Regions from separate parts of the Arthrobacter paludis genome, predicted to be linked through region 2. Evidence: predicted binding sites of a transcription regulator. Region 2 holds the regulator's gene; the other holds the start of a gene.
What was found. The regulator LexA, encoded in region 2, represses DNA repair genes until DNA is damaged. The targets are predictions, from matches to a motif close to TCGAACANNTGTTCGA.
Positions count from the first base shown of each region.

Region 1 (10,055 bases), on a different contig from region 2:
CCCAGACCTCGTCGGAGCCCACGTACTTCTCGGGGTCCTTGGTGGAGAGCTCCAGGTAGAAGTCGTCCAGGCCGTAGTCCTTGAGCAGGTCCAGCACGAAGTTCAGCGTGGTGGCCAGCTCGTCCTTCATCTGCTCGCGCGTGCAGTAGATGTGCGCGTCGTCCTGCGTCATGCCGCGCACGCGTGTGAGCCCGTGCACGACGCCGGACTTCTCGTACCGGTACACGGACCCGAACTCGAACATCCGCAGCGGCAGCTCGCGGTAGGACCGTCCGCGCGAGGCGAAGATCAGGTTGTGCATCGGGCAGTTCATGGGCTTGAGGTAGTAGTCCTGGCCCGGCTTGCGCACGGTCCCGTCCTCGGCCCGCTCCTCGTCGATGTGCATCGCCGGGAACATGCCCTCGCGGTACCAGTCCAGGTGTCCGGAGACCTCGTAGAGCCGGCCCTTGGTGATGTGCGGGGTGTAGACGAACTCGTAGCCGGCCTCCTCGTGGCGGCGGCGCGAGTAGTCCTCCATCGTGCGGCGGATGATCCCGCCCTTGGGGTGGAAGACGGGCAGCCCCGAGCCGAGCTCGTCCGGGAAGGAGAACAGGTCCAGCTCGGCGCCGAGCTTGCGGTGGTCGCGCCGCTCGGCCTCCGCGAGGCGCTCCTGGTAGGCCTTCAGGGCCTCCTTGGTGGGCCAGGCGGTGCCGTAGATGCGCTGGAGCTGCTTGTTCTTCTCGCTGCCGAGCCAGTAGGCGGCGGCGGAGCGGGTCAGCGCGAAAGCGTTGGAGATCAGTTTGGTGTTCGGCAGGTGCGGGCCGCGGCACAGGTCGCACCAGACCGCGTCGCCGGACTTGCGGTCGAGGTTGTCGTAGATGGTGATCTCGCCGGCGCCGACCTCGACGTTGACGCCCTCGCCGGCCTCGTCGGCCTCCGCGGACTTGTCCAGCAGGATCAGCTTGTACGGCTCGTCGGCCATGGCGGCCCGGGCCTCGTCCTCGGTGACCACGCGGCGGGAGAAGCGCTGGTTCTGGTTGACGATCTTGAGCATCATCTTCTCGAGGGTCTTCAGGTCCTCGGGCGTGAAGGGCTCGTCGACGTCGAAGTCGAAGTAGAAGCCGTCGGTGATGTACGGGCCGATGCCCAGCTTCGCGCCCGGGCGCAGCTGCTGCACCGCCTGCGCCATGACGTGCGCGGTGGAGTGGCGCAGCACGTCCAGCCCGTCGGGGGAATCGATGGCGACGCCCTCGACCGCGGTGCCGGCCTCGAGCGGCCGGTCCAGGTCGCGGAGCACCCCGTCCACCCTCATGACGACGATGGCCTTGTCATCGGCGAACAGCTCCGTGCCGGTCGTGCCCGGGGCCACCTCCCGCTGCTCTCCGTTGACACTCAGGGTGATCTGCTCTGGCACGCTGCTTTCCTCGCTTCGTTGTCCGGCTTCATGACTTGTGGCGTACGGGGACCACAGCCAGCCGCGGTCAAGCCTAGCGGCTGGCCGGGCGGGCCAACCAATCGCCGCGCCTACCGGGCGGCGCGGGTCCGGGGCGGCCGGGGCAGCCATCCGGGCACGGTCCGCCGGTAGTCCTCGTAGTCGGTCCCGAAGGTGCGCGCGAGGTGCGGCTCCTCGTAGAGGCGCACGAAGGAGAACGTCATGCAGGACAGGCCGGCGGCGTACGCGTAGAGGCGGGGCCGGCCGAGGAGCAGCGCCTGGCCGGCGACGGCGGAGATGACGGCCATGTACATCGGGTTGCGCACGTAGCGGTACGGGCCGCTGACGACCAGGCGCCGGGGCGGGGCGACGGGGGCCGGGGTGCCGAGGCCCTCGACGGCGAAGCGCCGGAACGCGTCGGCGACGGCGGCCGCGCCGGCCGCGGCCAGCACCGTCCCGAGCGCGCGGGCCGCGGGCCCGCCGGGGACCGGCGTGCGGGGCCGCCACCGGGTCAGCAGCCACGGGACGGCGCCGCCGACCGTCAGTGGCCCGACGGCGAAGGCGGCGGTGCCGGCGATGGCCCGGCGCCGCTGGGCGGCCTCGGCGGGGTCCGGCTTCCGGGGGTCCGCGCGGTGCTGTGTGCGGTTCATGCCCCCATGGTGCCCCGGTGCCGCGGGCGGGCCAAGGGCGCGGGGGCGCGCCGCCGGGCCCCGGCGGGAACGCGGTTGTCGAGGCCCTCGGCCTCCATGAGGCGGGCGAGGCCGCCCGGGTCGCCGGACGCATCCGGCGGGGCCGGGGCGGGGCGGCGGCCGGTGTCCCGGGCCCGGTCCGGGGACGTCAGGTAGCCCGGGCCGGGGAGGGCGGCGGTGTCCGCGAGGTCCCAGGCGCGCAGGGCCTGCAGGCTGATGCCGCGGGGGCCGGTGCGGCGGGTCTTGCCGTGCACGAGCAGCAGCCGGGTCCCGAACAGGAGCGGACCGGAGTTCTCCTGGGCCTCCTGGAAGAACGTGCAGTCCACGCAGCCGGTCCCGTCGTCGAGCGAGATGAACACGACCCTCCGCCCGCCGCGCATCGGCGGGGTCTGCGTGGCCACACGGATCCCCGCGACGAGCACCTCCGCGCCGTTGCGCAGCCCCAGCAGCTCCCCGGCGCTGGTGGTCCCGAGCCGGCGCAGCAGCGGCCCGTGGCTGTCCATGAGGTGGCCGCTCGCGTCGACGGCGAGCAGGTCCAGTTCGGTGCGGACCGTCTCCTCCGCGGTCGGTGCGGGCGATCCGTCCGGCAGGGCGGCGGCCTCGAGGTCCGGCAGCGGCAGGGGCAGCTGGCCCGGCAGGGGCCGGTGCCGCGGCGCCGGGCGCGCCGCGGAGCGCTGGGCGAGCAGGTGCCGGACCAGGTCGGCGCGGTTGCCGCGGCCGGCCCGGGCCTGGAACGCGTCGAACGCCCCGAGCGCGGCCAACCGCTCGAGCGAGGCCCGGGTCAGGCCCGCCCGGTCCCGCACGTCCGCCAGCGAGGCGTAGGGCTGGCCGGCAACGGCCCGCCGGACCTCCCTCCCGGACACCCCGTGGATGCCGGACAGGGCGAGTCGGATCCCGAGCCGGCCCTCCCCCGTGCGCTCCACGTGGTAGGCGGCCGCGCTGCGGTTGATGTCCACCGGCAGGATCGGGATCCCCAGCCGCCTCGCCTCGGCGACGAGCAGCCGCTTGGGGTACATGCCGGGGTCGTGCTCCCACAGCCCGGCCAGGAAGGCCTCCGGATGGTGGGCCTTCAGCCAGGCGGACTGGTACGTGGGCACCGCGAACGCGGCCCCGTGGGCCTTGCAGAACCCGAAGCTGCCGAAGGCCTGCAACGTCCTCCACACCGTGTCCACGACGTCGAGCGCGTACCCCCGTTCCCGCGCGCGGGAACGGAAGAACGCCTCGACCTCCGGCTCCCGGTCCGGGTTGCCGAGCAGCCTCCGGAAGACGTCGGCCTTCGCCAGCGAGCATCCCGTCATGGTGTGGAACGTGCGCAGCACCTGCTCGTGGAAGACCGTGACCCCGTGCGTCTCGGCGAGCGCGGGCTTCAGGTCCGGGTGCGGGTAGCGCTCGGGGGCGAAGCCGTGCCGGTTCTCCAGGTAGGGCCGGACCATGTCCGACTGCATGGGTCCGGGCCGGAACAGAGAGATGTCGATGATCAGGTCGTTGAACTCGCGCGGCTGCAGCTTGCCCAGCAGCTCGCGCTGCCCGGGGGACTCGATCTGGAAGCAGCCCAGGGTGTGGGTGCTGCGGATCAGCTCGAACGTCGCCTCGTCGTCAAGGGGCACGCGCTCCAGGTCGATCCGCCCGTCGGGCGCGACGTACGCGGGCGGGCCGCCCTCCGGGCCGGGCGGGTGGCCGCCGGCGGCGGCCACCTCCTCGGCGCCGCCGTGGATGCGCACCACCTCGTCGAGCGCGTGGGCCATCGCCGACTGCATGCGCACGCCCAGCACGTCCAGCTTCAACATGCCCATCGGGTCCATGTCGTGCTTGTCGAACTGGCTCATGGGCAGCCCCAGCCCGCTGGGCTGGACCGGCGTGCGGTCCAGCAGGGACGCGTCCCCGAGGATCACCCCGCACGGGTGCATGGAGATGTGGCGGGGCAGCCGGTCGAGCCGCTCGGTGATGTCCACCAGCAGGTCCAGCTGGCGCTCCCGGCCCACGCGTTCGGCGAAGGGCCTCAGCTCCGGCTTCTCGGCGAGCGCCTGCCTGAACCCCCCGGCGGAGAAGCGCCACAGCTGCTTGGCGATCGCGTCGATCTCGGCCTCGTCGAAGCCCAGGGCCAGGCCGGCGTCGCGGACGGCGCCGCGGGCGCGGTAGCCGTTCTGCATGCTCATGAGCGTGACCCGCTCGGGGCCGAACCGCTCGAAGATCCGGTGGTAGATCCGGTGGCGCTCGGCGGACTCGACGTCGATGTCGATGTCGGGCAGCGTGGAGCGGTCCAGGGAGAGGAACCGCTCGAAGAGCAGGTCGTGGGCCAGCGGGTTCACGTGGCTGATGCCCAGCAGGTAGTTGACCAGGCTGGAGGCGCCGGAGCCGCGGGCGGCGCTGCGGACGCCGAGCCCGGCGATCATGGTGGAGACCTCGGCGACGGTGAGGAAGTAGGGGGCGAAGCCCAGGCCGGCGATGGTGGACAGCTCGGCGCCCAGGCGGCGGCGGACCTCGGGGGCGTCGGCGCCGGCGCCGAGCAGGCGCGTGGCCCCGGCCTCGCAACGGGCGAGCAGTTCGCGGTCGGGGGCCCCGGCGATGCCGATGACCTCGGCCTCGGGGACGACGGGCCGGCCCCAACCGGCGTCGGCGACCGGGTCCAGCCGGCAGCGGTCGGCGACGGCGGCGGTGTCCGCCAGCAGCCGGGCGGCCTCCGCGCCGCCCCATCCGGCCTCGCGGCAGAGTTCCCGGGCCAGGCCTGCCATCTCCGCGGGGCCCTTCAGCCAGCCCTGCCCGTTCGGCTGCAGGTCGTCAAGGGCCTCGAGGGACGTCAGGGCGCGGGCGGCGTCGAGCACGTCGGCGGTCGCGGCGCCGTCGGGCTCCGCATAGCGGACCGCGTTGGAGAGCACCACCGGCACCCCGCAGTCCCGCGCGGCGCGCGCCAGGCGCACGGCGTGGGCGGTGCTGAGCCGCCCGCCGGGGTGGCTCAGGTGGGTGACGGCCTCGACGGCGAGCGCGCCGTCCGGCAGGGCCGAGCGCCAGGCGGCCAGCAGCTGCCGGGCCCGGGAGTAGCCGCGCTCCTGCGCGGCGCGCCCGACGTCGGAGTACGGGCCCAGCAGCACGATCAGCCGGGCGGTCCCGTCCTCCCCGGCCGCGTGGGCGGCCAGCTCGGAGGCGGTGACGCCGACCGGGCGGGCGGACGGGCCGCCGGTTCCGGCGTGGGCGGCCGAGACGAGCCGGCACAGGGCGTGGTAGCCGGCGCCGCCGTCGTGCCCGGTGGCCAGCACGACGACGCGGCCGGCGACCGGCGGCTGCCGGGGGCGCCGCCCGCGCGCGGCGCGCGGCGCGGCCCCGAGCACGGCGAGGTCGACGCCGACGAGGGGGTCCAGCCCGTGCTCGCGGCACGCCTTGAGGTGCTTGACGGTGCCGTAGAGCCCATCGCGGTCGGTGCACGCGAGGGCGTCGGCGCCGTCGGCCGCCGCCCGGGCGGCGAGGTCCTCCGGCCACGAGGCGCCGTAGTGGGCGCTGAACGCGGTGGCGACGTGGAGGTGGGTGAAGGTCACGCGCTCTCCCGCAGAGCGTCGTGGATGCGCACGATCCGCCAGCGTCCCGTGCCGGTGTGCCGGGAGACATCGAACGTGAGCAGCGGGCCGCGCCCGGCCAGCCGGACCTGGAGGCGCCAGATCTCGTGGTCCACCAGACCCGGGCCGCTGCCCCGCTGGGCGCGCGGCTCCTCGGCCCACCAGCGGCGGCGCTCGAACCAGCGCACCGGCTCGGCGGCCACGCGGTATTCGCGCCCCTGCCAGCGCAGCCGCAGGGGCTGGCCGGTGGGCGTGCAGTCGACCTCGATGGACTGGGTGAACAGGCCCATACCGAAACCTCCATCGCGCCGGCCGGGTGTGAGGGTCCGGGGGCGCCCTTGGGTACGGGAAGCCGGCGCCGCAGGGGGAAGCTCGGTGGCGCCAACTCCATTTTATTCGAACTTTTGTTCGATTCCAAGGCTAGGGAGGCGCACCGACGGATTGGGCGCTACCCTGCCGCCATGGACTATCCCGCCATCACCGCAGTGACCCTGGGCGTGCGCGACGTCGAGGCCTCCCGCGCCTTCTACGTGGACGGGTTGGGCTTCGAGCCGCTGCAGCACCTGCCCGGGGAGATCGCGTTCGTCCGCGCCGGGCACGGGCTGATGCTCGCCCTGTGGAACGTGGCCAGCATGCCGGGCGAGTACGGCGACGTCGGCTTCGGGGCGCAGGCCCCACCCGTGTCCCTGGGGCACAACACGGACTCCCCCGGGGCGGTCGCCGGGCTCTACGCGCGGGCGCTGGCGGCCGGCGCGGCGGCGGTCGAGGAACCCGGCCGGCGCCCGTGGGGCGGAACCAGCGCGTGCGTCGCGGACCCGGACGGCTACCGCTGGGACTTCGTCCACAACCCGGCGTTCTCCATCGGGGACGACGGCGCCGTCGCGCTCGGGTAGTGCGCGGCCCGGCCGCGCCCGGGCCCTAGAAGAGCCCGCCTGGCTCCGCCGGCTCCGGCACGGCGGGCTCGATGAGCTCGGGCCCGTCGTTGCGCACGTTCCCGACGGCGGCCCCGACCTCCCGCACGTCCCAGCGCCGGGCGACGTCCGGCGCCTCCGCGACGGCCCGCTCGATCAGCGGCAGCGGCTCGCGCGCCCCGGGGTCGAGCCAGGCGTCCATCCCGTCCCGCGACAGCGGCAGGGGGACGCGGTCGTGCAGGGTGGCCAGCCGCTCCAGCACCGCATCGCCCGTGCCCTCCGGCGGGGAGGGCATGGTCAGGATCGAGGTCGAGAGCAGCCACCGCCCCGGGTCGCCGGACTCCCGGGACGGGTCCTTCCACCACTCGTAGAGCCCGGCGAAGAAGACCAGGGACCCGTCGGCGGGGTGCACGTAGTGCGGGGTCTTCCGCGCGCCGCGGCCGGCCCCCTCCCGCTGCCACTCGAAGTAGCCCTCGGCGGGGACGGCGCAGCGCCGGGCCTGGGCCGCGCGGCGGAACGTCGGCTTCTCCGCGGCGGTCTCGCTGCGCGCGTTGAAGGCCCGCACGCCGACGGCGGGGTCCTTGGCCCACCCCGGCACCAGCCCCCAGCGGGCGACGTGGACCTGGCGGGCCGGCTCGCCGTAGACGAGCCGCTCCAGCACGACGGCGACGTCCGAGGTGGGGGCGATGTTCCACGACGGGGGCAGCGCCAGGTCCCCCGGGTCCTCGGCCCCGGCCTCCGCGACGAGGTCCCCGACCGCCCTGGCCATGACATAGCGACCGCACATGGAATAAGCGTCCCACACGGCCGGTTGGCTTGGGCATGAGCGCAGCGAACCTCAACGAATACGTCCCCCAGGCCGGGGCGGTCACCATGTTCACCACGTCCTGGTGCGGCTACTGCCGGAACCTCAAGCGGGCCATGGACGCCGACGGCATCGCCTACCGCGAGGTCAACATCGAGGAGGTGCCCGGCACCGCCGAGATCGTCGAGTCCTTCAACGGCGGCAACCAGACCGTGCCGACCCTCGTCTTCCCCGACGGGACGGCCGCGACCAACCCCCGCATCGCCGAAGTGAGGGAGCGACTTTCCTAGACCCGTGTGGTTGGATGAGGGGTGCCGGCCGCCACAGGCCGGCACCCCCTTGTTTTCCAAGCACCAAGCGCGGCCGCGTGGGCGGCCGGAGGGAAGGAGCGCCATGCCGCAGAAGGTCCAGGGCGTTGTCGTGCGGGCCAAGGACGCCCCGGTCGAGACCACCACCATCGTCATCCCCGACCCGGGGCCGGGCGAGGCCGTGGTCGACATCCTCACGTGCGGGGTCTGCCACACGGACCTGCACTACAAGCAGGGTGGCATCGGGGACGAGTACCCCTACCTGCTCGGCCACGAGGCCACCGGCGTCGTCTCCGCCGTCGGCGAGAACGTCACGGAGGTCGCCGTGGGCGACCGCGTCATCCTGAACTGGCGCGCCGTGTGCGGCCAGTGCCGCGCCTGCGCCAAGGGCCAGCCGCAGTACTGCTTCGACACCCACAACGCCACCCAGAAGATGACCCTCGAGGACGGCACCGAGCTCTCCCCGGCCCTGGGCATCGGCGCCTTCGCCGAGAAGACCCTCGTCGCGGCCGGGCAGTGCACCAAGATCGACGAGGACGTCGACCCCGCCGCCGTGGGCCTGCTCGGCTGCGGCATCATGGCCGGCATCGGCGCCGCCATGAACACCGGCGAGGTCAAGCGCGGCGAGTCCGTGGCCGTCATCGGCTGCGGCGGCGTCGGCATCGCCGCGATCGTGGGCGCCAAGCTCGCCGGGGCCACCACGATCATCGCCGTCGACATCGACGACGCCAAGATCGAGCTGGCCAAGCAGCAGGGCGCCACCCACGGCGTGAACTCCAAGGCCTCCGACGCGGTCGAGGCCATCCGCGAGCTGACCGGCGGCTTCGGCGCCGACGTCGTCATCGACGCCGTGGGCCGCCCGGAGACCTACAAGCAGGCCTTCTACGCCCGCGACCTCGCCGGCCGGGTCGTGCTCGTCGGCGTGCCGACCCCGGAGATGTCCCTGGAGCTGCCGCTGCTGGACGTCTTCGGCCGCGGCGGGTCCCTGAAGTCCTCCTGGTACGGCGACTGCCTGCCCAGCCGCGACTTCCCGATGCTCGTCGAGCAGTACAAGCTCGGCCGCCTGGACCTGGACGCCTTCGTCACCGAGCGTATCGGCATCAAGGACGTCGAGGCCGCGTTCGAGAAGATGCACGGCGGCAAGGTCCTGCGTTCCGTGGTGGAGCTCTAGCGTGGCGGCCCGCATCGAGAACCTGGTGACCTCCGGGACGTTCAGCCTGGACGGCGGCACCTGGGACGTGGACAACAACGTCTGGATCGTCGGCGACGACTCCGAGGTCTTCGTGATCGACCCCGCCCACGACCCGGAGGCCATCGCCCGGGCGGTGTCCGGGCGCACGGTCAAGGCCGTGCTGCTCACGCACGGCCACGACGACCACATCCGGCACGCGCGGGACTTCGCGGACCGGGTGCAGGCGCCCGTGTACCTGAACCCGGCCGACCAGATGCTCTGGGAGGACGTGTTCCCGGGGACGCAGCCGGACGCGGCCATCGCGGACGGGGACGAGTTCGAGGTCGCCGGGACGTCGCTGACGGCCCTGCACACCCCGGGCCACTCCCCCGGCTCGACGTGCTTCCACGCGCCGGACCTGGGTGTCCTGTTCTCGGGGGACACGCTGTTCAACGGCGGTCCCGGCGCGACCGGGCGCTCGTACAGCGACTTCGGGACGATCATCGACTCGATCCGGGACCGGCTCCTGCCCCTTCCCGCGGAGACCGTGGTGAACACCGGCCACGGGGACCCCACCCGGATCGGCGACGAGGCGCCGAACCTGCAGGAGTGGATCGACCGCGGCCACTAGGCCGTTCGAGCGGACGACGACGGCGGCGCCGGTTCCCCTGGGGGCCGGCGCCGCCGTCGTGTCTGGGCCGGGGCCCGGCCCAGGCCGGCCCGGGACGGCTCCCCCGCCGCGGGCCTCTCCCGAGGGGGCGGGCGGGCTCCTAGCGGCCCAGGACCAGGGTGTGCGCGGCGTAGGCGTCCAGCAGCGCGGACTCGGCGTCGGCCACCGTGGTGCCCGGCACGAGGTCCGCGACGGACCCGGCGGTCGCGGGCGCGAACGGCAGGCCGAGGGCGGCGTACACGTCCTCGAGGACCGCCCGCACGGGACCCGAGTCCTCGACGACGAAGACGCTCGCGAAGAGCCAGGCCCCGGAGACGACCCGCTGCGCCGTGCCGACCAGTTTGACCGGCGAGGCCGCCGAGGACCGCGGCCCCGGGATGCCGTGCACGCTGTACTCGCCCGCGCAGTACTCCCCCGGGATCTCGCCGACGGCGGCGTCGGCCCCCAGCGTGCGCAGCGCGTCGGCATACAGGGCGCCCAGCGCCTTGAAGCGCAGCTGGTGTCCCATCATGGCCTCGTCCGCGCGCTCCGCGTGGTCCACG
Region 1 is NZ_JBXAEW010000013.1:57,552-67,606, forward strand. It holds gene thrS (threonine--tRNA ligase) at 1-1,393, opposite strand, end outside; gene AC1Q5D_RS12300 (methyltransferase family protein) at 1,504-2,061, opposite strand; gene AC1Q5D_RS12305 (DNA polymerase III subunit alpha) at 2,058-5,630, opposite strand; gene AC1Q5D_RS12310 (DUF6504 family protein) at 5,627-5,938, opposite strand; gene AC1Q5D_RS12315 (VOC family protein) at 6,110-6,541, shown strand; gene AC1Q5D_RS12320 (SOS response-associated peptidase) at 6,567-7,346, opposite strand; gene AC1Q5D_RS12325 (glutaredoxin domain-containing protein) at 7,382-7,654, shown strand; gene AC1Q5D_RS12330 (S-(hydroxymethyl)mycothiol dehydrogenase) at 7,758-8,843, shown strand; gene AC1Q5D_RS12335 (MBL fold metallo-hydrolase) at 8,845-9,474, shown strand; gene AC1Q5D_RS12340 (lipoyl protein ligase domain-containing protein) at 9,614-10,055, opposite strand, start outside.
Region 1: the regulator LexA is predicted to act here: its motif matches at 6,045-6,060, upstream of AC1Q5D_RS12310 (DUF6504 family protein).

Region 2 (10,055 bases):
TGCCGAAACCGGGTCCGCCTATGTCCACGCCTGCCCTCCCGTCCGCCGTTCCCGCCCGCGCCCGCCTCCTGGCCGCCGCCGGCGTCGCGTGCATCGCCGCGACCTACGCCGCCCTCGTGCTCACCCAGCCGACCGTCGCGGCCGAGGGCCTCGGCAGCGGGCCCGCCCTGCTCGCGTTCGGCGGGTACCTCGCCGGGGCCCTGCTCCTGCTCGCCGGCACCCTGCCGACCCTGCCGGCGCCGACCCTGGCCCTGGTCCCCGTCGGGATCGTCCTGAATATCCTGCTGGGCCAGTTCGTCGGCAGCACGCTCGTGCCCCTCTACCTCGATTCGATCGGGACGGTGCTCATCGGCCTGCTCGCGGGCCGCTCCGCCGGCGCGGCCACGGGCGTGCTGGGAACCCTGGTCTGGTCCCTGTTCAACCCGACCGTCCTGCCGTTCGCCGCCGGCGCGGCCATCGTCGGGCTCCTGGCCGGCACCGCGGCGCCCCTGGTGCTGCGCCGCACGTGGACCGCCCCCGTGGCGGGCTTCGCGACCGGCATCGTCGCCGGGATCGTCTCCGCGCCCGTCGCCGCGTTCGTCTACGGCGGGACGTCCGGCGCCGCGACCGGGGCGATCGTCGCGGCGTTCCGCGCCATGGGCGATTCCCTGCTGGCCTCCGTCACGAAGCAGGCCCTGATCTCCGACCCGGCGGACAAGGCCGTCGCGTTCCTCGCCGCCGCCCTGCTGGTCGCCGCCCTGCCCCGGCGCGTCAGGCTCCGCCACCCGCTGCCGCGCCGCGCCGCCGAGCGCGCGGACCGGGCGGCCGCCACCCGGTGACGGCGGCGCCGGTGCGCGGGGAAGACCCCGCCGCGGGACCGGGGCGCCCGCGCGGCCCGGCCCCGGCGCCCCGGCGCCTGCACCCCCTGACCGGGCTGGCGTTCGCGGCCGCCGCGGCCGCCGTCGTTCTGGCCTGGCCCCACCCGGCCGTGTGGGCTGCCGCGGTGGCGGGCGCGCTCGCGCTCGCGGCCCGGCGGGCCCTGGCCGGGCGGCTGGCCGCGACGGGCGCCGTCGTCCTGGCGCCGCTGTGGGCCTCGCAGCTGGCCATCCACGCCCTGTTCGACACGCGCGGAACGCACGTGCTCGCGGCCGCCGGGCCCCTGCGCGTCACGGCGGAGGGGCTGGGCGCGGCCGGCTGGTACGGGACCCGCGCCGCCGCCGTCGCCGCGTGCCTGCTGCTGTTCGTGCTCACCGTGGACCGCCACGACCTGGTACGCGCCCTCGACCGGCCCGGCGTGCCCGCCCAGCTCGCCTACGCCGTGGCGGCGACCCTGGCCCTGCTGCCGGCGCTCGCCGACCGCCGGCGGGCGATCGCCGAGGCCCAGGCCGTGCGGGGCGCCGCGGGCGGCCCGTTCGCGGCCGCCCTGCGGCAGGCCGTCCCGCTGGTCGTCTCCGCGCTGCAGGACGCCGGCGACCGCGGCACCCAGCTGCAGCTGCGCGGGTTCCCCGGCGGGACGGACCGCACGGCCTACCGGAGCGTCCCCGCGCGCCCGTGGGAGCGGCCGGCGGCGCTCGGCGCCCTGGGGGCCGCGGCCCTGGCCTGCGCCGCCGCCGCGGTTCCGGCGTGAGCGCGCCCCGCGGCGGGCTGGCCCTGCGCGTCGACTGGTACCGCCATCCCGGCCAGGCCCGGCCCGCCCTCAAGGGGGTCGACGTCACCGTCGCGCCCGGCGGGCTCACGCTCGTGCTCGGCGGTTCCGGCAGCGGCAAGTCGACGCTGGCCGGCATTGCCGCCGGCGTGCTGCCCGCCCACGCCGGCGGCCGGATGTCCGGGACGGTCCGGGCGGGGGGCCTCACCGTGGCGCACGCGGGCGGGCCGGACGCCGCGGGTGCCGGCTCCGCGGCGCCGGGCCTGACCGCGTGGGCGCGGCACGTCGCGCTGGTGCCCCAGCGGGCGCGGACGCAACTCTCGCACGTGCGCCCGACGGTCGAGGAGGAGCTTGCCTTCGGGCTCGAGAACCGGGGCATGGACCGCCCGCGGATGCGGGCGCGGGTGGAGGAGACGGCCGCCCGGCTCGGCGTGGGCCACCTGCTCCGGCGCGACCCGCTGCGCCTCTCCGGCGGGGAAGAGCGGCTCGTGGCGATCGGCTGCGCGCTGGCGGTGGACCCCTCCGTCCTGGTGCTCGACGAGCCGACGGCCGGGCTCGACGCCGCCGCGTCCGCGCGGGTGGAGGCCGCCGTGGCGCGCGTGCGCGGCGCGGGCACCGGCGTGCTGCTGCTCGCCCACGAGGCGGGGCCGCTGGGCGCCGCCGCGACGGCGACCGTGCGGCTCGGGGCGGCCGACGCCGTGGAGGCGGACGCGGCCGATGGCGTCGGCGCGGCGGGCGGCGCGGGGCCCGGCGGCGGCGCGCCGACTGGCCGCCCCCGTCCCGCCGCCGCCGGGGCGCGGGAGCTGCTCGCCTTCCGTGGGGTGGCCTTCGGCGGGGCGCCGGCGTCGGGCCTGGTCCTGACCGTGCGGGCGGGCGAGCGCGTGGCCCTGACGGGCCCGAACGGCGCGGGCAAGAGCACGCTCCTGCGGGCCGCCGTCGGGCTCGAACGCCCCACGGCCGGGAGCGTGCACGTCGCGGGGCTGGACGCGGCGGCGGTGGGGACGCGGAGGCTGGCGCGGTGCGCGGCCCTGGTCTTCCAGGACCCCGACGTGCAGCTGTTCGCGCGGACGGTCCGCGCGGAGGTGGCGTTCGGCCTGCGCGGCCGGGACTCCGGCCGGGCCGTGCAGGCGGCCCTGGAGGAGTGCCAGCTCGCGGGGGCCGCGGACGAGCACCCCCTCGAACTGCCCGCGACCGGGCGCAGGCTCGTCGCCGTGGCCGCCGCCCTGGCCGCGCGGCCGCGGGTCCTGCTCCTCGACGAGCCGACCGCCGGCATGGACGCCGCCGGCCGCGGCGTGTTGGACCGGGCCCTGGCGCGCGCGGCGGCCCGGGGCGCGGCGGTGCTGGTCGCCACCCACGACGCCGGCCTGGCCGCCGGCTGCGATCGGCGCGCTGGCCTGGTCCCCGGCGCCGTCCCCGGGCTGGACGCCGGCCGGCCCGGGCGCCGCTACGGGTAGAGCAGGACGTCGCCGCCGTCGATCTCGGCCGCGAACCGCCCGAGCGCGCCGCGGGCGGGTCCGGCGACGGCCCGGCCGTCGGCCGGGTCGAAGTACGAGCCGTGGCAGGGGCAGTGGAAACGGGTGCCGTCCTGCGGATCGGCGGGGCCGACGGCGCAGCCCTGGTGCGTGCACACCGCCGTGTAGGCGAGTACGGTGCCGGCGTCGGGCCGGTGGAGGAGGAAGCCGCGCTCCGCGGCGGCGCCGTCCGCGTCCGGGACCGTCGCCGTCACGCCGAGGGACGAGCCCACGGGCAGGTCCGCGGCAGCGGCGACGCGCACCGGTTTCCCGTGCGGCGCGGGGACCGCGGACGGGCTGTTGTCCGGCGCCTGCGAGGAGCCGTCCCCGCAGGCGGCCAAGGTCACGGCCGCACCGGAGGCGACGGCGGCGAGGACGGTGCGGCGGCAGGCGGAAACGGGCAGGCTGGTCACCGGGGCATTCTCCCACGGCCCGGGGCGGGCCGTGGAAACGACGCCTCAGGATTCCAGGTAGATCATGACCCGGTCGCCGTCGATCTCGGCCGCATACGCGGGGAGCGGGTCCTTGGCGGGCCCCGCCTGCCGGCTGCCGTCCGTGAAGGAGAATTCCGAGCCGTGGCACGGGCACTGGAAGTTCCCGTCGCCGATCCCAACCTGGCAGCCCTGGTGCGTGCACACCGCGGTGTAGGCGAGGACCGTCGACTCGTCGGGACGGTGGAGCAGGTAGTTGTTGCCCTGCACGTTGACCGATGCCGAGGAGCCCACGGGCAGGTCCTCGGTCGTGGTCGCCTGCGTGGGCTCGCCCACCGGCTCGGGCGGGCCCTCCGGGGCGTCGCTGCCGCACGCGGTGAGTGCTCCGGCCGCACCGACCGCGAGGGTTCCGCCGAGGAAGACGCGTCGGGTTGCGCGGAGTCCGGTCTCGTTCATGGCGCCATTGTCGCACCGGGCGACGCCGATGGGGAGGGGCGACCGGCGCCGTTTACCGCGGCGCGGGCCGCCCCTAGGATGCCGCCGCGTGCTTCTGCTCGCCTAGACCCGTGCCGCTGCGTGGAATTGGTGGCCGAGGACGCGTTCGGAGGCTCCGGTGCGGTCCAGGTACGGGGTGATGCCGCCGAGGTGCAGCGGCCAGCCGGCGCCGAGGATCATGCACAGGTCCACGTCCTGCGGCGCGGCCACGACCCCGTCCGCCAGGAGTAGGCCGATCTCCTCCGCCAAGGCATCCTGGGTGCGCCGCAGCAGCGCGTCCGCGGAGACCGGGGAGGACCCGAACCGCATCAGGTCCAGGGTCGACCGCGGGATGGCTCGGCCCCCGCCGTCGTCCTCCCACAGCTGCCCGACGCCGTGGTCGACCAGGGCCTGCAGGTTCGCGGAGACGGGGTAGCGGTCGCCGAAGGCGGCGTGCAGGGACCCCTGGACGTGCTGCGCGACGGGCAGACCGACCATGGCGAGCAACGTGAACGGGCTCATCGGCAGGCCCATCGGGCGCAGGGCGGAGTCGGCCACCTCGGCGGGCGTGCCGGCGTCGAAGGCGGCCACGACCTCGGACAGGAGCCTCAGCAGGACCCGGTTCACGACGAAGGCCGGCGCGTCCCGGACCAGGACCGCGGTCTTGCCGAGCCGCGCAGCCGTCGCGAAGGCCGTGGCGACGGCCGAGTCCCGTGTCGCCGTGGTCCGGACGATCTCGACGAGCGGCATCACGGCCACGGGGTTGAAGAAGTGGAACCCGACGAGCCGTTCGGGGTGGGCCAGGCCCTCCGCCATCGCCGCGACCGAGAGCGAGGACGTGTTGGTCGCCAGCACGCAGTCGGGGGAGACGTGCCGCTCGACGTCCGCGAACACCCGGCGCTTGGCCCCGAGGTCCTCGAACACGGCCTCGATGACCCAGTCGCACCCCGCGAAATCGGCCAGGTCGGTCGTCCCCGTCACCAGCCCGGCGACGCGCGTGGCCTCGTCCTGGGACAGGCGGCCCTTCGCCGCCAGTCGTTCGGCCTCCCCGCGGATGCGGGACAGGCCGGCCTCGACCCGCCCGCTGTCGAGGTCCGTGATCACCACGGGCACGTCCAGCCGGCGGGCGAAGAGCAGGGCGAACTGGGTGGCCATCAGCCCGGCGCCGACGATCCCGATCCTCGTGACCGGAAGCGGAGGGGAGTCCGGCACGCCGGCCGGGCGCTTGGCCCGTTTCTGCAGCAGTTCCAGCAGCGCGTAGACGGAGTCGCGGAACTGGTCGGACGCGATGAGCTCGTCCAGTGCGTCGCACTGCTGGTCCGCGGATTCCGCTGGGGTCGCGGTCGCCGCCGCGGCGAACAGCGTCGCGAGCCGGTGCGGTGCGGGGGCGGCCGGGCCGGCCTTCGCCTCGGCGAGCGACCGGGCGTCGGCCGCGGCACGCTCCCAGCGGGCGGCGACCGCGGGGTCGCCCGGATCCACCGCGTGGGGGCGGGCGACGGCGGCGTCCCCGCCCAGGACCCGGTCGGCCCAGGCCAGCGACGCGTCCAGGAACCCCTCTGCGTCCATCAGGGCGTCCGCCATGCCGAGCTGGTGGGCGGCGGCGCCATCGAGGGTGCGGTTGTTGTTGAGCGCGTTCTCCAGCATCACGGCCACCGCCGCTTCGGGGCCCACCAGGCGCGGGAGCCGGTAGACGCCGCCCCAGCCGGGGACCAGGCCGAGATGGGCCTCCGGCAGGCCGAGGCCCCGCGCGGAGCCGCTGACCGTGCGGTACGTGCAGGCCAGGGCGAGCTCCAGGCCGCCCCCGAGGGCCGTTCCGTTCACGAAGGCGAAAGTGGGGACTCCGAGGTCCGCGAGCAGGTCGTACGCCGCGTGGCCCAGCTCGGCCATCCTCCGCCCGTGTTCCGCTCCCCGCAGGCCCTGGACGATCGACAGGTCCGCGCCGGCGACGAAGACGCCGTCGACGCCGACCACGGCCAGGGCGTCGATCTCCCCGGCGGCGGCGCGTTCGGCCTGGGCCGCCAGTTCACGGCCGAGCTCGACGAGCGTGCGCGGGCCGAGCGTGGCGGGCCGGCGCGGACCCAGGCCGTTGTCCAGCGTCAGCAGGGCCAGGCGCCGTCCGGAGGCGAGGGGCCGGTCCTCCACCGTGGTGCGGGTGACAGCCTCGTCGGGCGCCAGCGCGGTCAGGTCGGCGAAGCGGTCGAAGGCGAATGCGGTGTGGGCGGGCACGGGCTGCTCCTGGGGTTCCGGATGTGGTCCGCACCATACGCTACTGGCGGGTAACTTTCTCCGCAAGCACCGCTTCTCTTCGCGGGGCTTCGCTGCGGCTCCGGGCGCCTGGCGCGCTACAGGGAGCGCAGGACCGACACGACCTTGCCCATGACCGTCGCGTGGTCGCCGAGGATGGGTTCGTACTGCCGGTTCTGGGGAAGCAGCCAGGTGTGCCCGTCCCGCTGCCGGAACGTCTTGACGGTGGCCTCGTCGTCGAGCAGTGCGGCGACGATGTCTCCGTTCTCCGCCGTGCTCTGCCGGCGCACGACGACCCAGTCGCCGTCGCAGATCGCAGCGTCCACCATGGAGTCGCCGCTGACCTTCAGCATGAACAGCTCGCCGTGGCCCACCAGCTGGCGGGGGAGTGCGACGACGTCCTCGACGCTTTGGTCCGCCAGGATCGGGCCGCCGGCCGCGATGCGGCCCACGAGGGGCACCATGGCCGAGTCGGAGGCGGAGGCGATCTCGGAGACGTGCATCCCGTTCAGGGCCGACACGTCGCCGCCCTGTTCCGGGGCGTCCTCCGCGCCCGGGGCGTTCAGGGTGAGGGGCAGGAGGATCTCCAGCGCGCGCGGGCGCCGGGGGTCGCGGCGGATGTAGCCGAGCTTCTCGAGCTGGCCCAGCTGGTGCGTCACGCTCGACAGGCTGGCGAGCCCCACCATGTCCCCGATCTCACGCATCGACGGCGGGTACCCGTTGGCCGCCACCGAGCGCTGGATGGTCTCGAGGATCTTGCGTTGGCGCAGCGTCAGGCTCTTCGGGGCGCCCTTCCGCGTGGGGGTTCCGGGTGTGCTCATGCCGTCCGCCGTTCTCTCCGCCGGCCTGCCCGGCCGGCCCCAACTTGTCGGTGGCCGCTGGTGGGGTGTCGCCCATGGACCGTTGCTCCCACGCTATCCCAGCCCAAGAGGCGATTCAAAGGTTTATTCGAACGTGTCTCGACATCCATCGAGCATCGGTGCTACAACTGAACCCAGCAGTTTTCGAAAAGATGTTCGAAGCCCTGATTTCGAATGTTTCGAACAGCAGGACCGCCGGCCCGGCCGGCGCCAATCGGAAAGGCAAGACCATGGCACAGATCGCCATCGCGGCCCCTGTCTCCCTGGGGATGCACTCCGTTCGCACGCCACTGCCCGCCGCCCCTGGACCGCTGCGCCTGACCCGGCGCGGCCGGCTCCTGCTCATCGGCCTACCCGTCATGCTCGGGGCCGCCGCCCTGATGCTCGTGCTCGGCGCCTTCACGGCTCCCGTCGTCGCAGGCTCGGGGGCGCCGGCGCCCGTCCAGGCGACCACCGTTCCTGTCGCCGAGGGCGATTCGCTGTGGTCGATCGCCGCGGAGGTGGCGCCGGAGCGCGAGCCGCGCGCCGTCATCGCCGAGATCGCCGAACTCAACAACCTGAGCGGCTCCGCCCTCGTCCCCGGCCAGGAGCTGCTGGTCCCCGTCGGATCCTGACCGGCGGCGCCCGCGAATGTTACCCGGGCCCGCCGCCAAGGCGCGTCCGGATTCGGGGCCAGACGGCGCCGGTGCCTAGAATCGAGCGGTGAGTGAGCAGCTAGAACGTCTCTCCCGTCTCCCCCTCCGCGACAACCTGCGGGGGCTGGAGCCCTACGGCGCCCCGCAGCTGGACGTGCCGATCCAGCTGAACGTCAACGAGAACACGCACCCGCTTCCGCCCCAGGTCCGCAGGGCCATTGCGGAGGAGGTCGAGCTCGCGGCCGGCGGCCTCAACCGGTATCCGGACCGCGAGTTCAGCGAACTCCGGCAGCGGCTCGCCGACTATCTCGGCCACGGCCTGGGCCCAGCGAACATCTGGGCGGCCAACGGCTCCAACGAGGTGCTCCAGCAGATCCTCCAGGCCTTCGGGGGCCCGGGGCGCAGCCTGCTCTCGTTCCCCCCGACGTACTCCATGTACCCGCTGCTGGCCAGCGGAACCGACACCCGGTACATCGCCGGGCGGCGGGCCGGGGACTTCGGCCTCAGCGCATCCGACGCGGCGGCCCAGGTGGCAGAACACGCGCCGAACGTCGTCTTCCTCTGCTCCCCGAACAACCCCACGGGCACGGCACTCGGCCTCGATGTCGTGGACGCCGTCTACGCCGCCGGGGAGGCGAGCAACGCGGTCGTCGTGGTCGACGAGGCCTACGCGGAGTTCGCCAAGAACGGCACGCCGTCGGCCCTGACCCTGCTGCCCGGGCGCGAGCGGCTCGTCGTGTCGCGCACCATGAGCAAGGCATTCGCACTCGCCGGCGCGCGCCTGGGCTACCTCGCCGCCGCGCCGGAGATCGCCGACGCCCTGCGGCTGGTCCGGCTGCCGTACCACCTCTCCGCGGTCACGCAGGCCACGGCCAACGCGGCCCTGCGCCACGTCGACGCGCTCCTGGCGAACGTCGAGGACATCAAGATGCAGCGCGACCGCATTGTCGACGAGCTCAAGCGCCTCGGACTCGAGCCCGCCGAGAGCGACTCGAACTTCGTCTTCTTCGGCGGCCTCGAGAACCCGCAGGCCATCTGGCAGGGGCTGCTCGAGCGCGGCGTCATCGTCCGCGACGTCGGCATCCACGGACACCTGCGGGTCACCGCGGGGACCGAGGCGGAGACCTCGGCGTTTCTCGAGGGCCTCGGGGAGCTGCTCGGCGCGGACCGGGCCCGCCGGTAGACTGGTGGGGCCCGCACGGGCCCCGAAACCCAAAGGAAGCAATGCCTGCAGAACTGATCAGCGGCCGCCGGGCCCGCATGGAGCGGGTCACAAGCGAGTCGAGCGTCTACGTCGAGCTGGACCTGGACGGCACCGGCACCTCGGAGATCGGCACCACCGTGCCGTTCTACGACCACATGCTCACGGCGCTGTCCAAGCACTCCCTGATCGACCTGACCGTCCGGGCCTCCGGCGACACCAACATCGACGTCCACCACACGGTGGAGGACGTCGCGATCGCGCTGGGCGAGGCGCTGCGGACCGCGCTCGGCAACAAGGCGGGGATCCGCCGGTTCGGCCAGGCGGCCGTGCCGCTGGACGAGGCCCTGGCCAGCGCCGTCGTCGACATCTCCGGCCGGCCCTACCTCGTCCACGGCGGCGAGCCCGCGGGCCAGGAGTACCACTTGATCGGCGGCCACTTCACCGGGTCGCTGACGCGCCACGTGTTCGAGGCCCTGACCCTGCACGCGCAGATTTGCCTGCACATGCAGGTCGTGTCCGGCCGCGATCCGCACCACATCGTCGAGGCGCAGTTCAAGGCCTTCGCCCGGGCGCTCCGGGAGGCCGTCGAACCGGATCCGCGCACCGGCGGGGCGATCCCGTCCACGAAGGGCGCGCTCTAGGTGGCCGGGCGGAAGGTCACCGTCCTCGACTACGGGTCCGGGAACGTCCGGTCGGCGGTCCGGGCGCTCGAGCGCGTCGGCGCCGACGTCACGCTCAGCGCCGACCCCGCCGCCGTCGCGGGCGCGGACGGACTCGTCGTCCCGGGCGTGGGCGCCTTCGCCGCGGTCATGGAGGCACTGAGGGACTCCGGCGCGGTCCGGCACATCGGCCGGCGGATCGCGGGCGGTCGCCCGGTGTTGGGCATCTGCGTCGGCCACCAGGTCATGTTCGAGGAGGGCGTCGAGCACGGAGTCCGGACCCAGGGCCTGGGGGAGTGGCCGGGCAGCGTTGAGCTGCTCGACGCCCCCGTGGTCCCGCACATGGGTTGGAACACGGTCGAGGCCCCCGAGGACAGCCGCCTCTTCGAGGGCATCCGGGACGAGCGTTTCTA
Region 2 is NZ_JBXAEW010000002.1:252,527-262,581, forward strand. It holds gene AC1Q5D_RS02610 (ECF transporter S component) at 21-818, shown strand; gene AC1Q5D_RS02615 (CbiQ family ECF transporter T component) at 830-1,606, shown strand; gene AC1Q5D_RS02620 (ATP-binding cassette domain-containing protein) at 1,603-3,078, shown strand; gene AC1Q5D_RS02625 (Rieske (2Fe-2S) protein) at 3,069-3,548, opposite strand; gene AC1Q5D_RS02630 (QcrA and Rieske domain-containing protein) at 3,594-4,022, opposite strand; gene AC1Q5D_RS02635 (3-hydroxyacyl-CoA dehydrogenase NAD-binding domain-containing protein) at 4,125-6,266, opposite strand; gene lexA (transcriptional repressor LexA) at 6,383-7,105, opposite strand; gene AC1Q5D_RS02645 (LysM peptidoglycan-binding domain-containing protein) at 7,375-7,758, shown strand; gene AC1Q5D_RS02650 (histidinol-phosphate transaminase) at 7,847-8,962, shown strand; gene hisB (imidazoleglycerol-phosphate dehydratase HisB) at 9,004-9,624, shown strand; gene hisH (imidazole glycerol phosphate synthase subunit HisH) at 9,625-10,055, shown strand, end outside.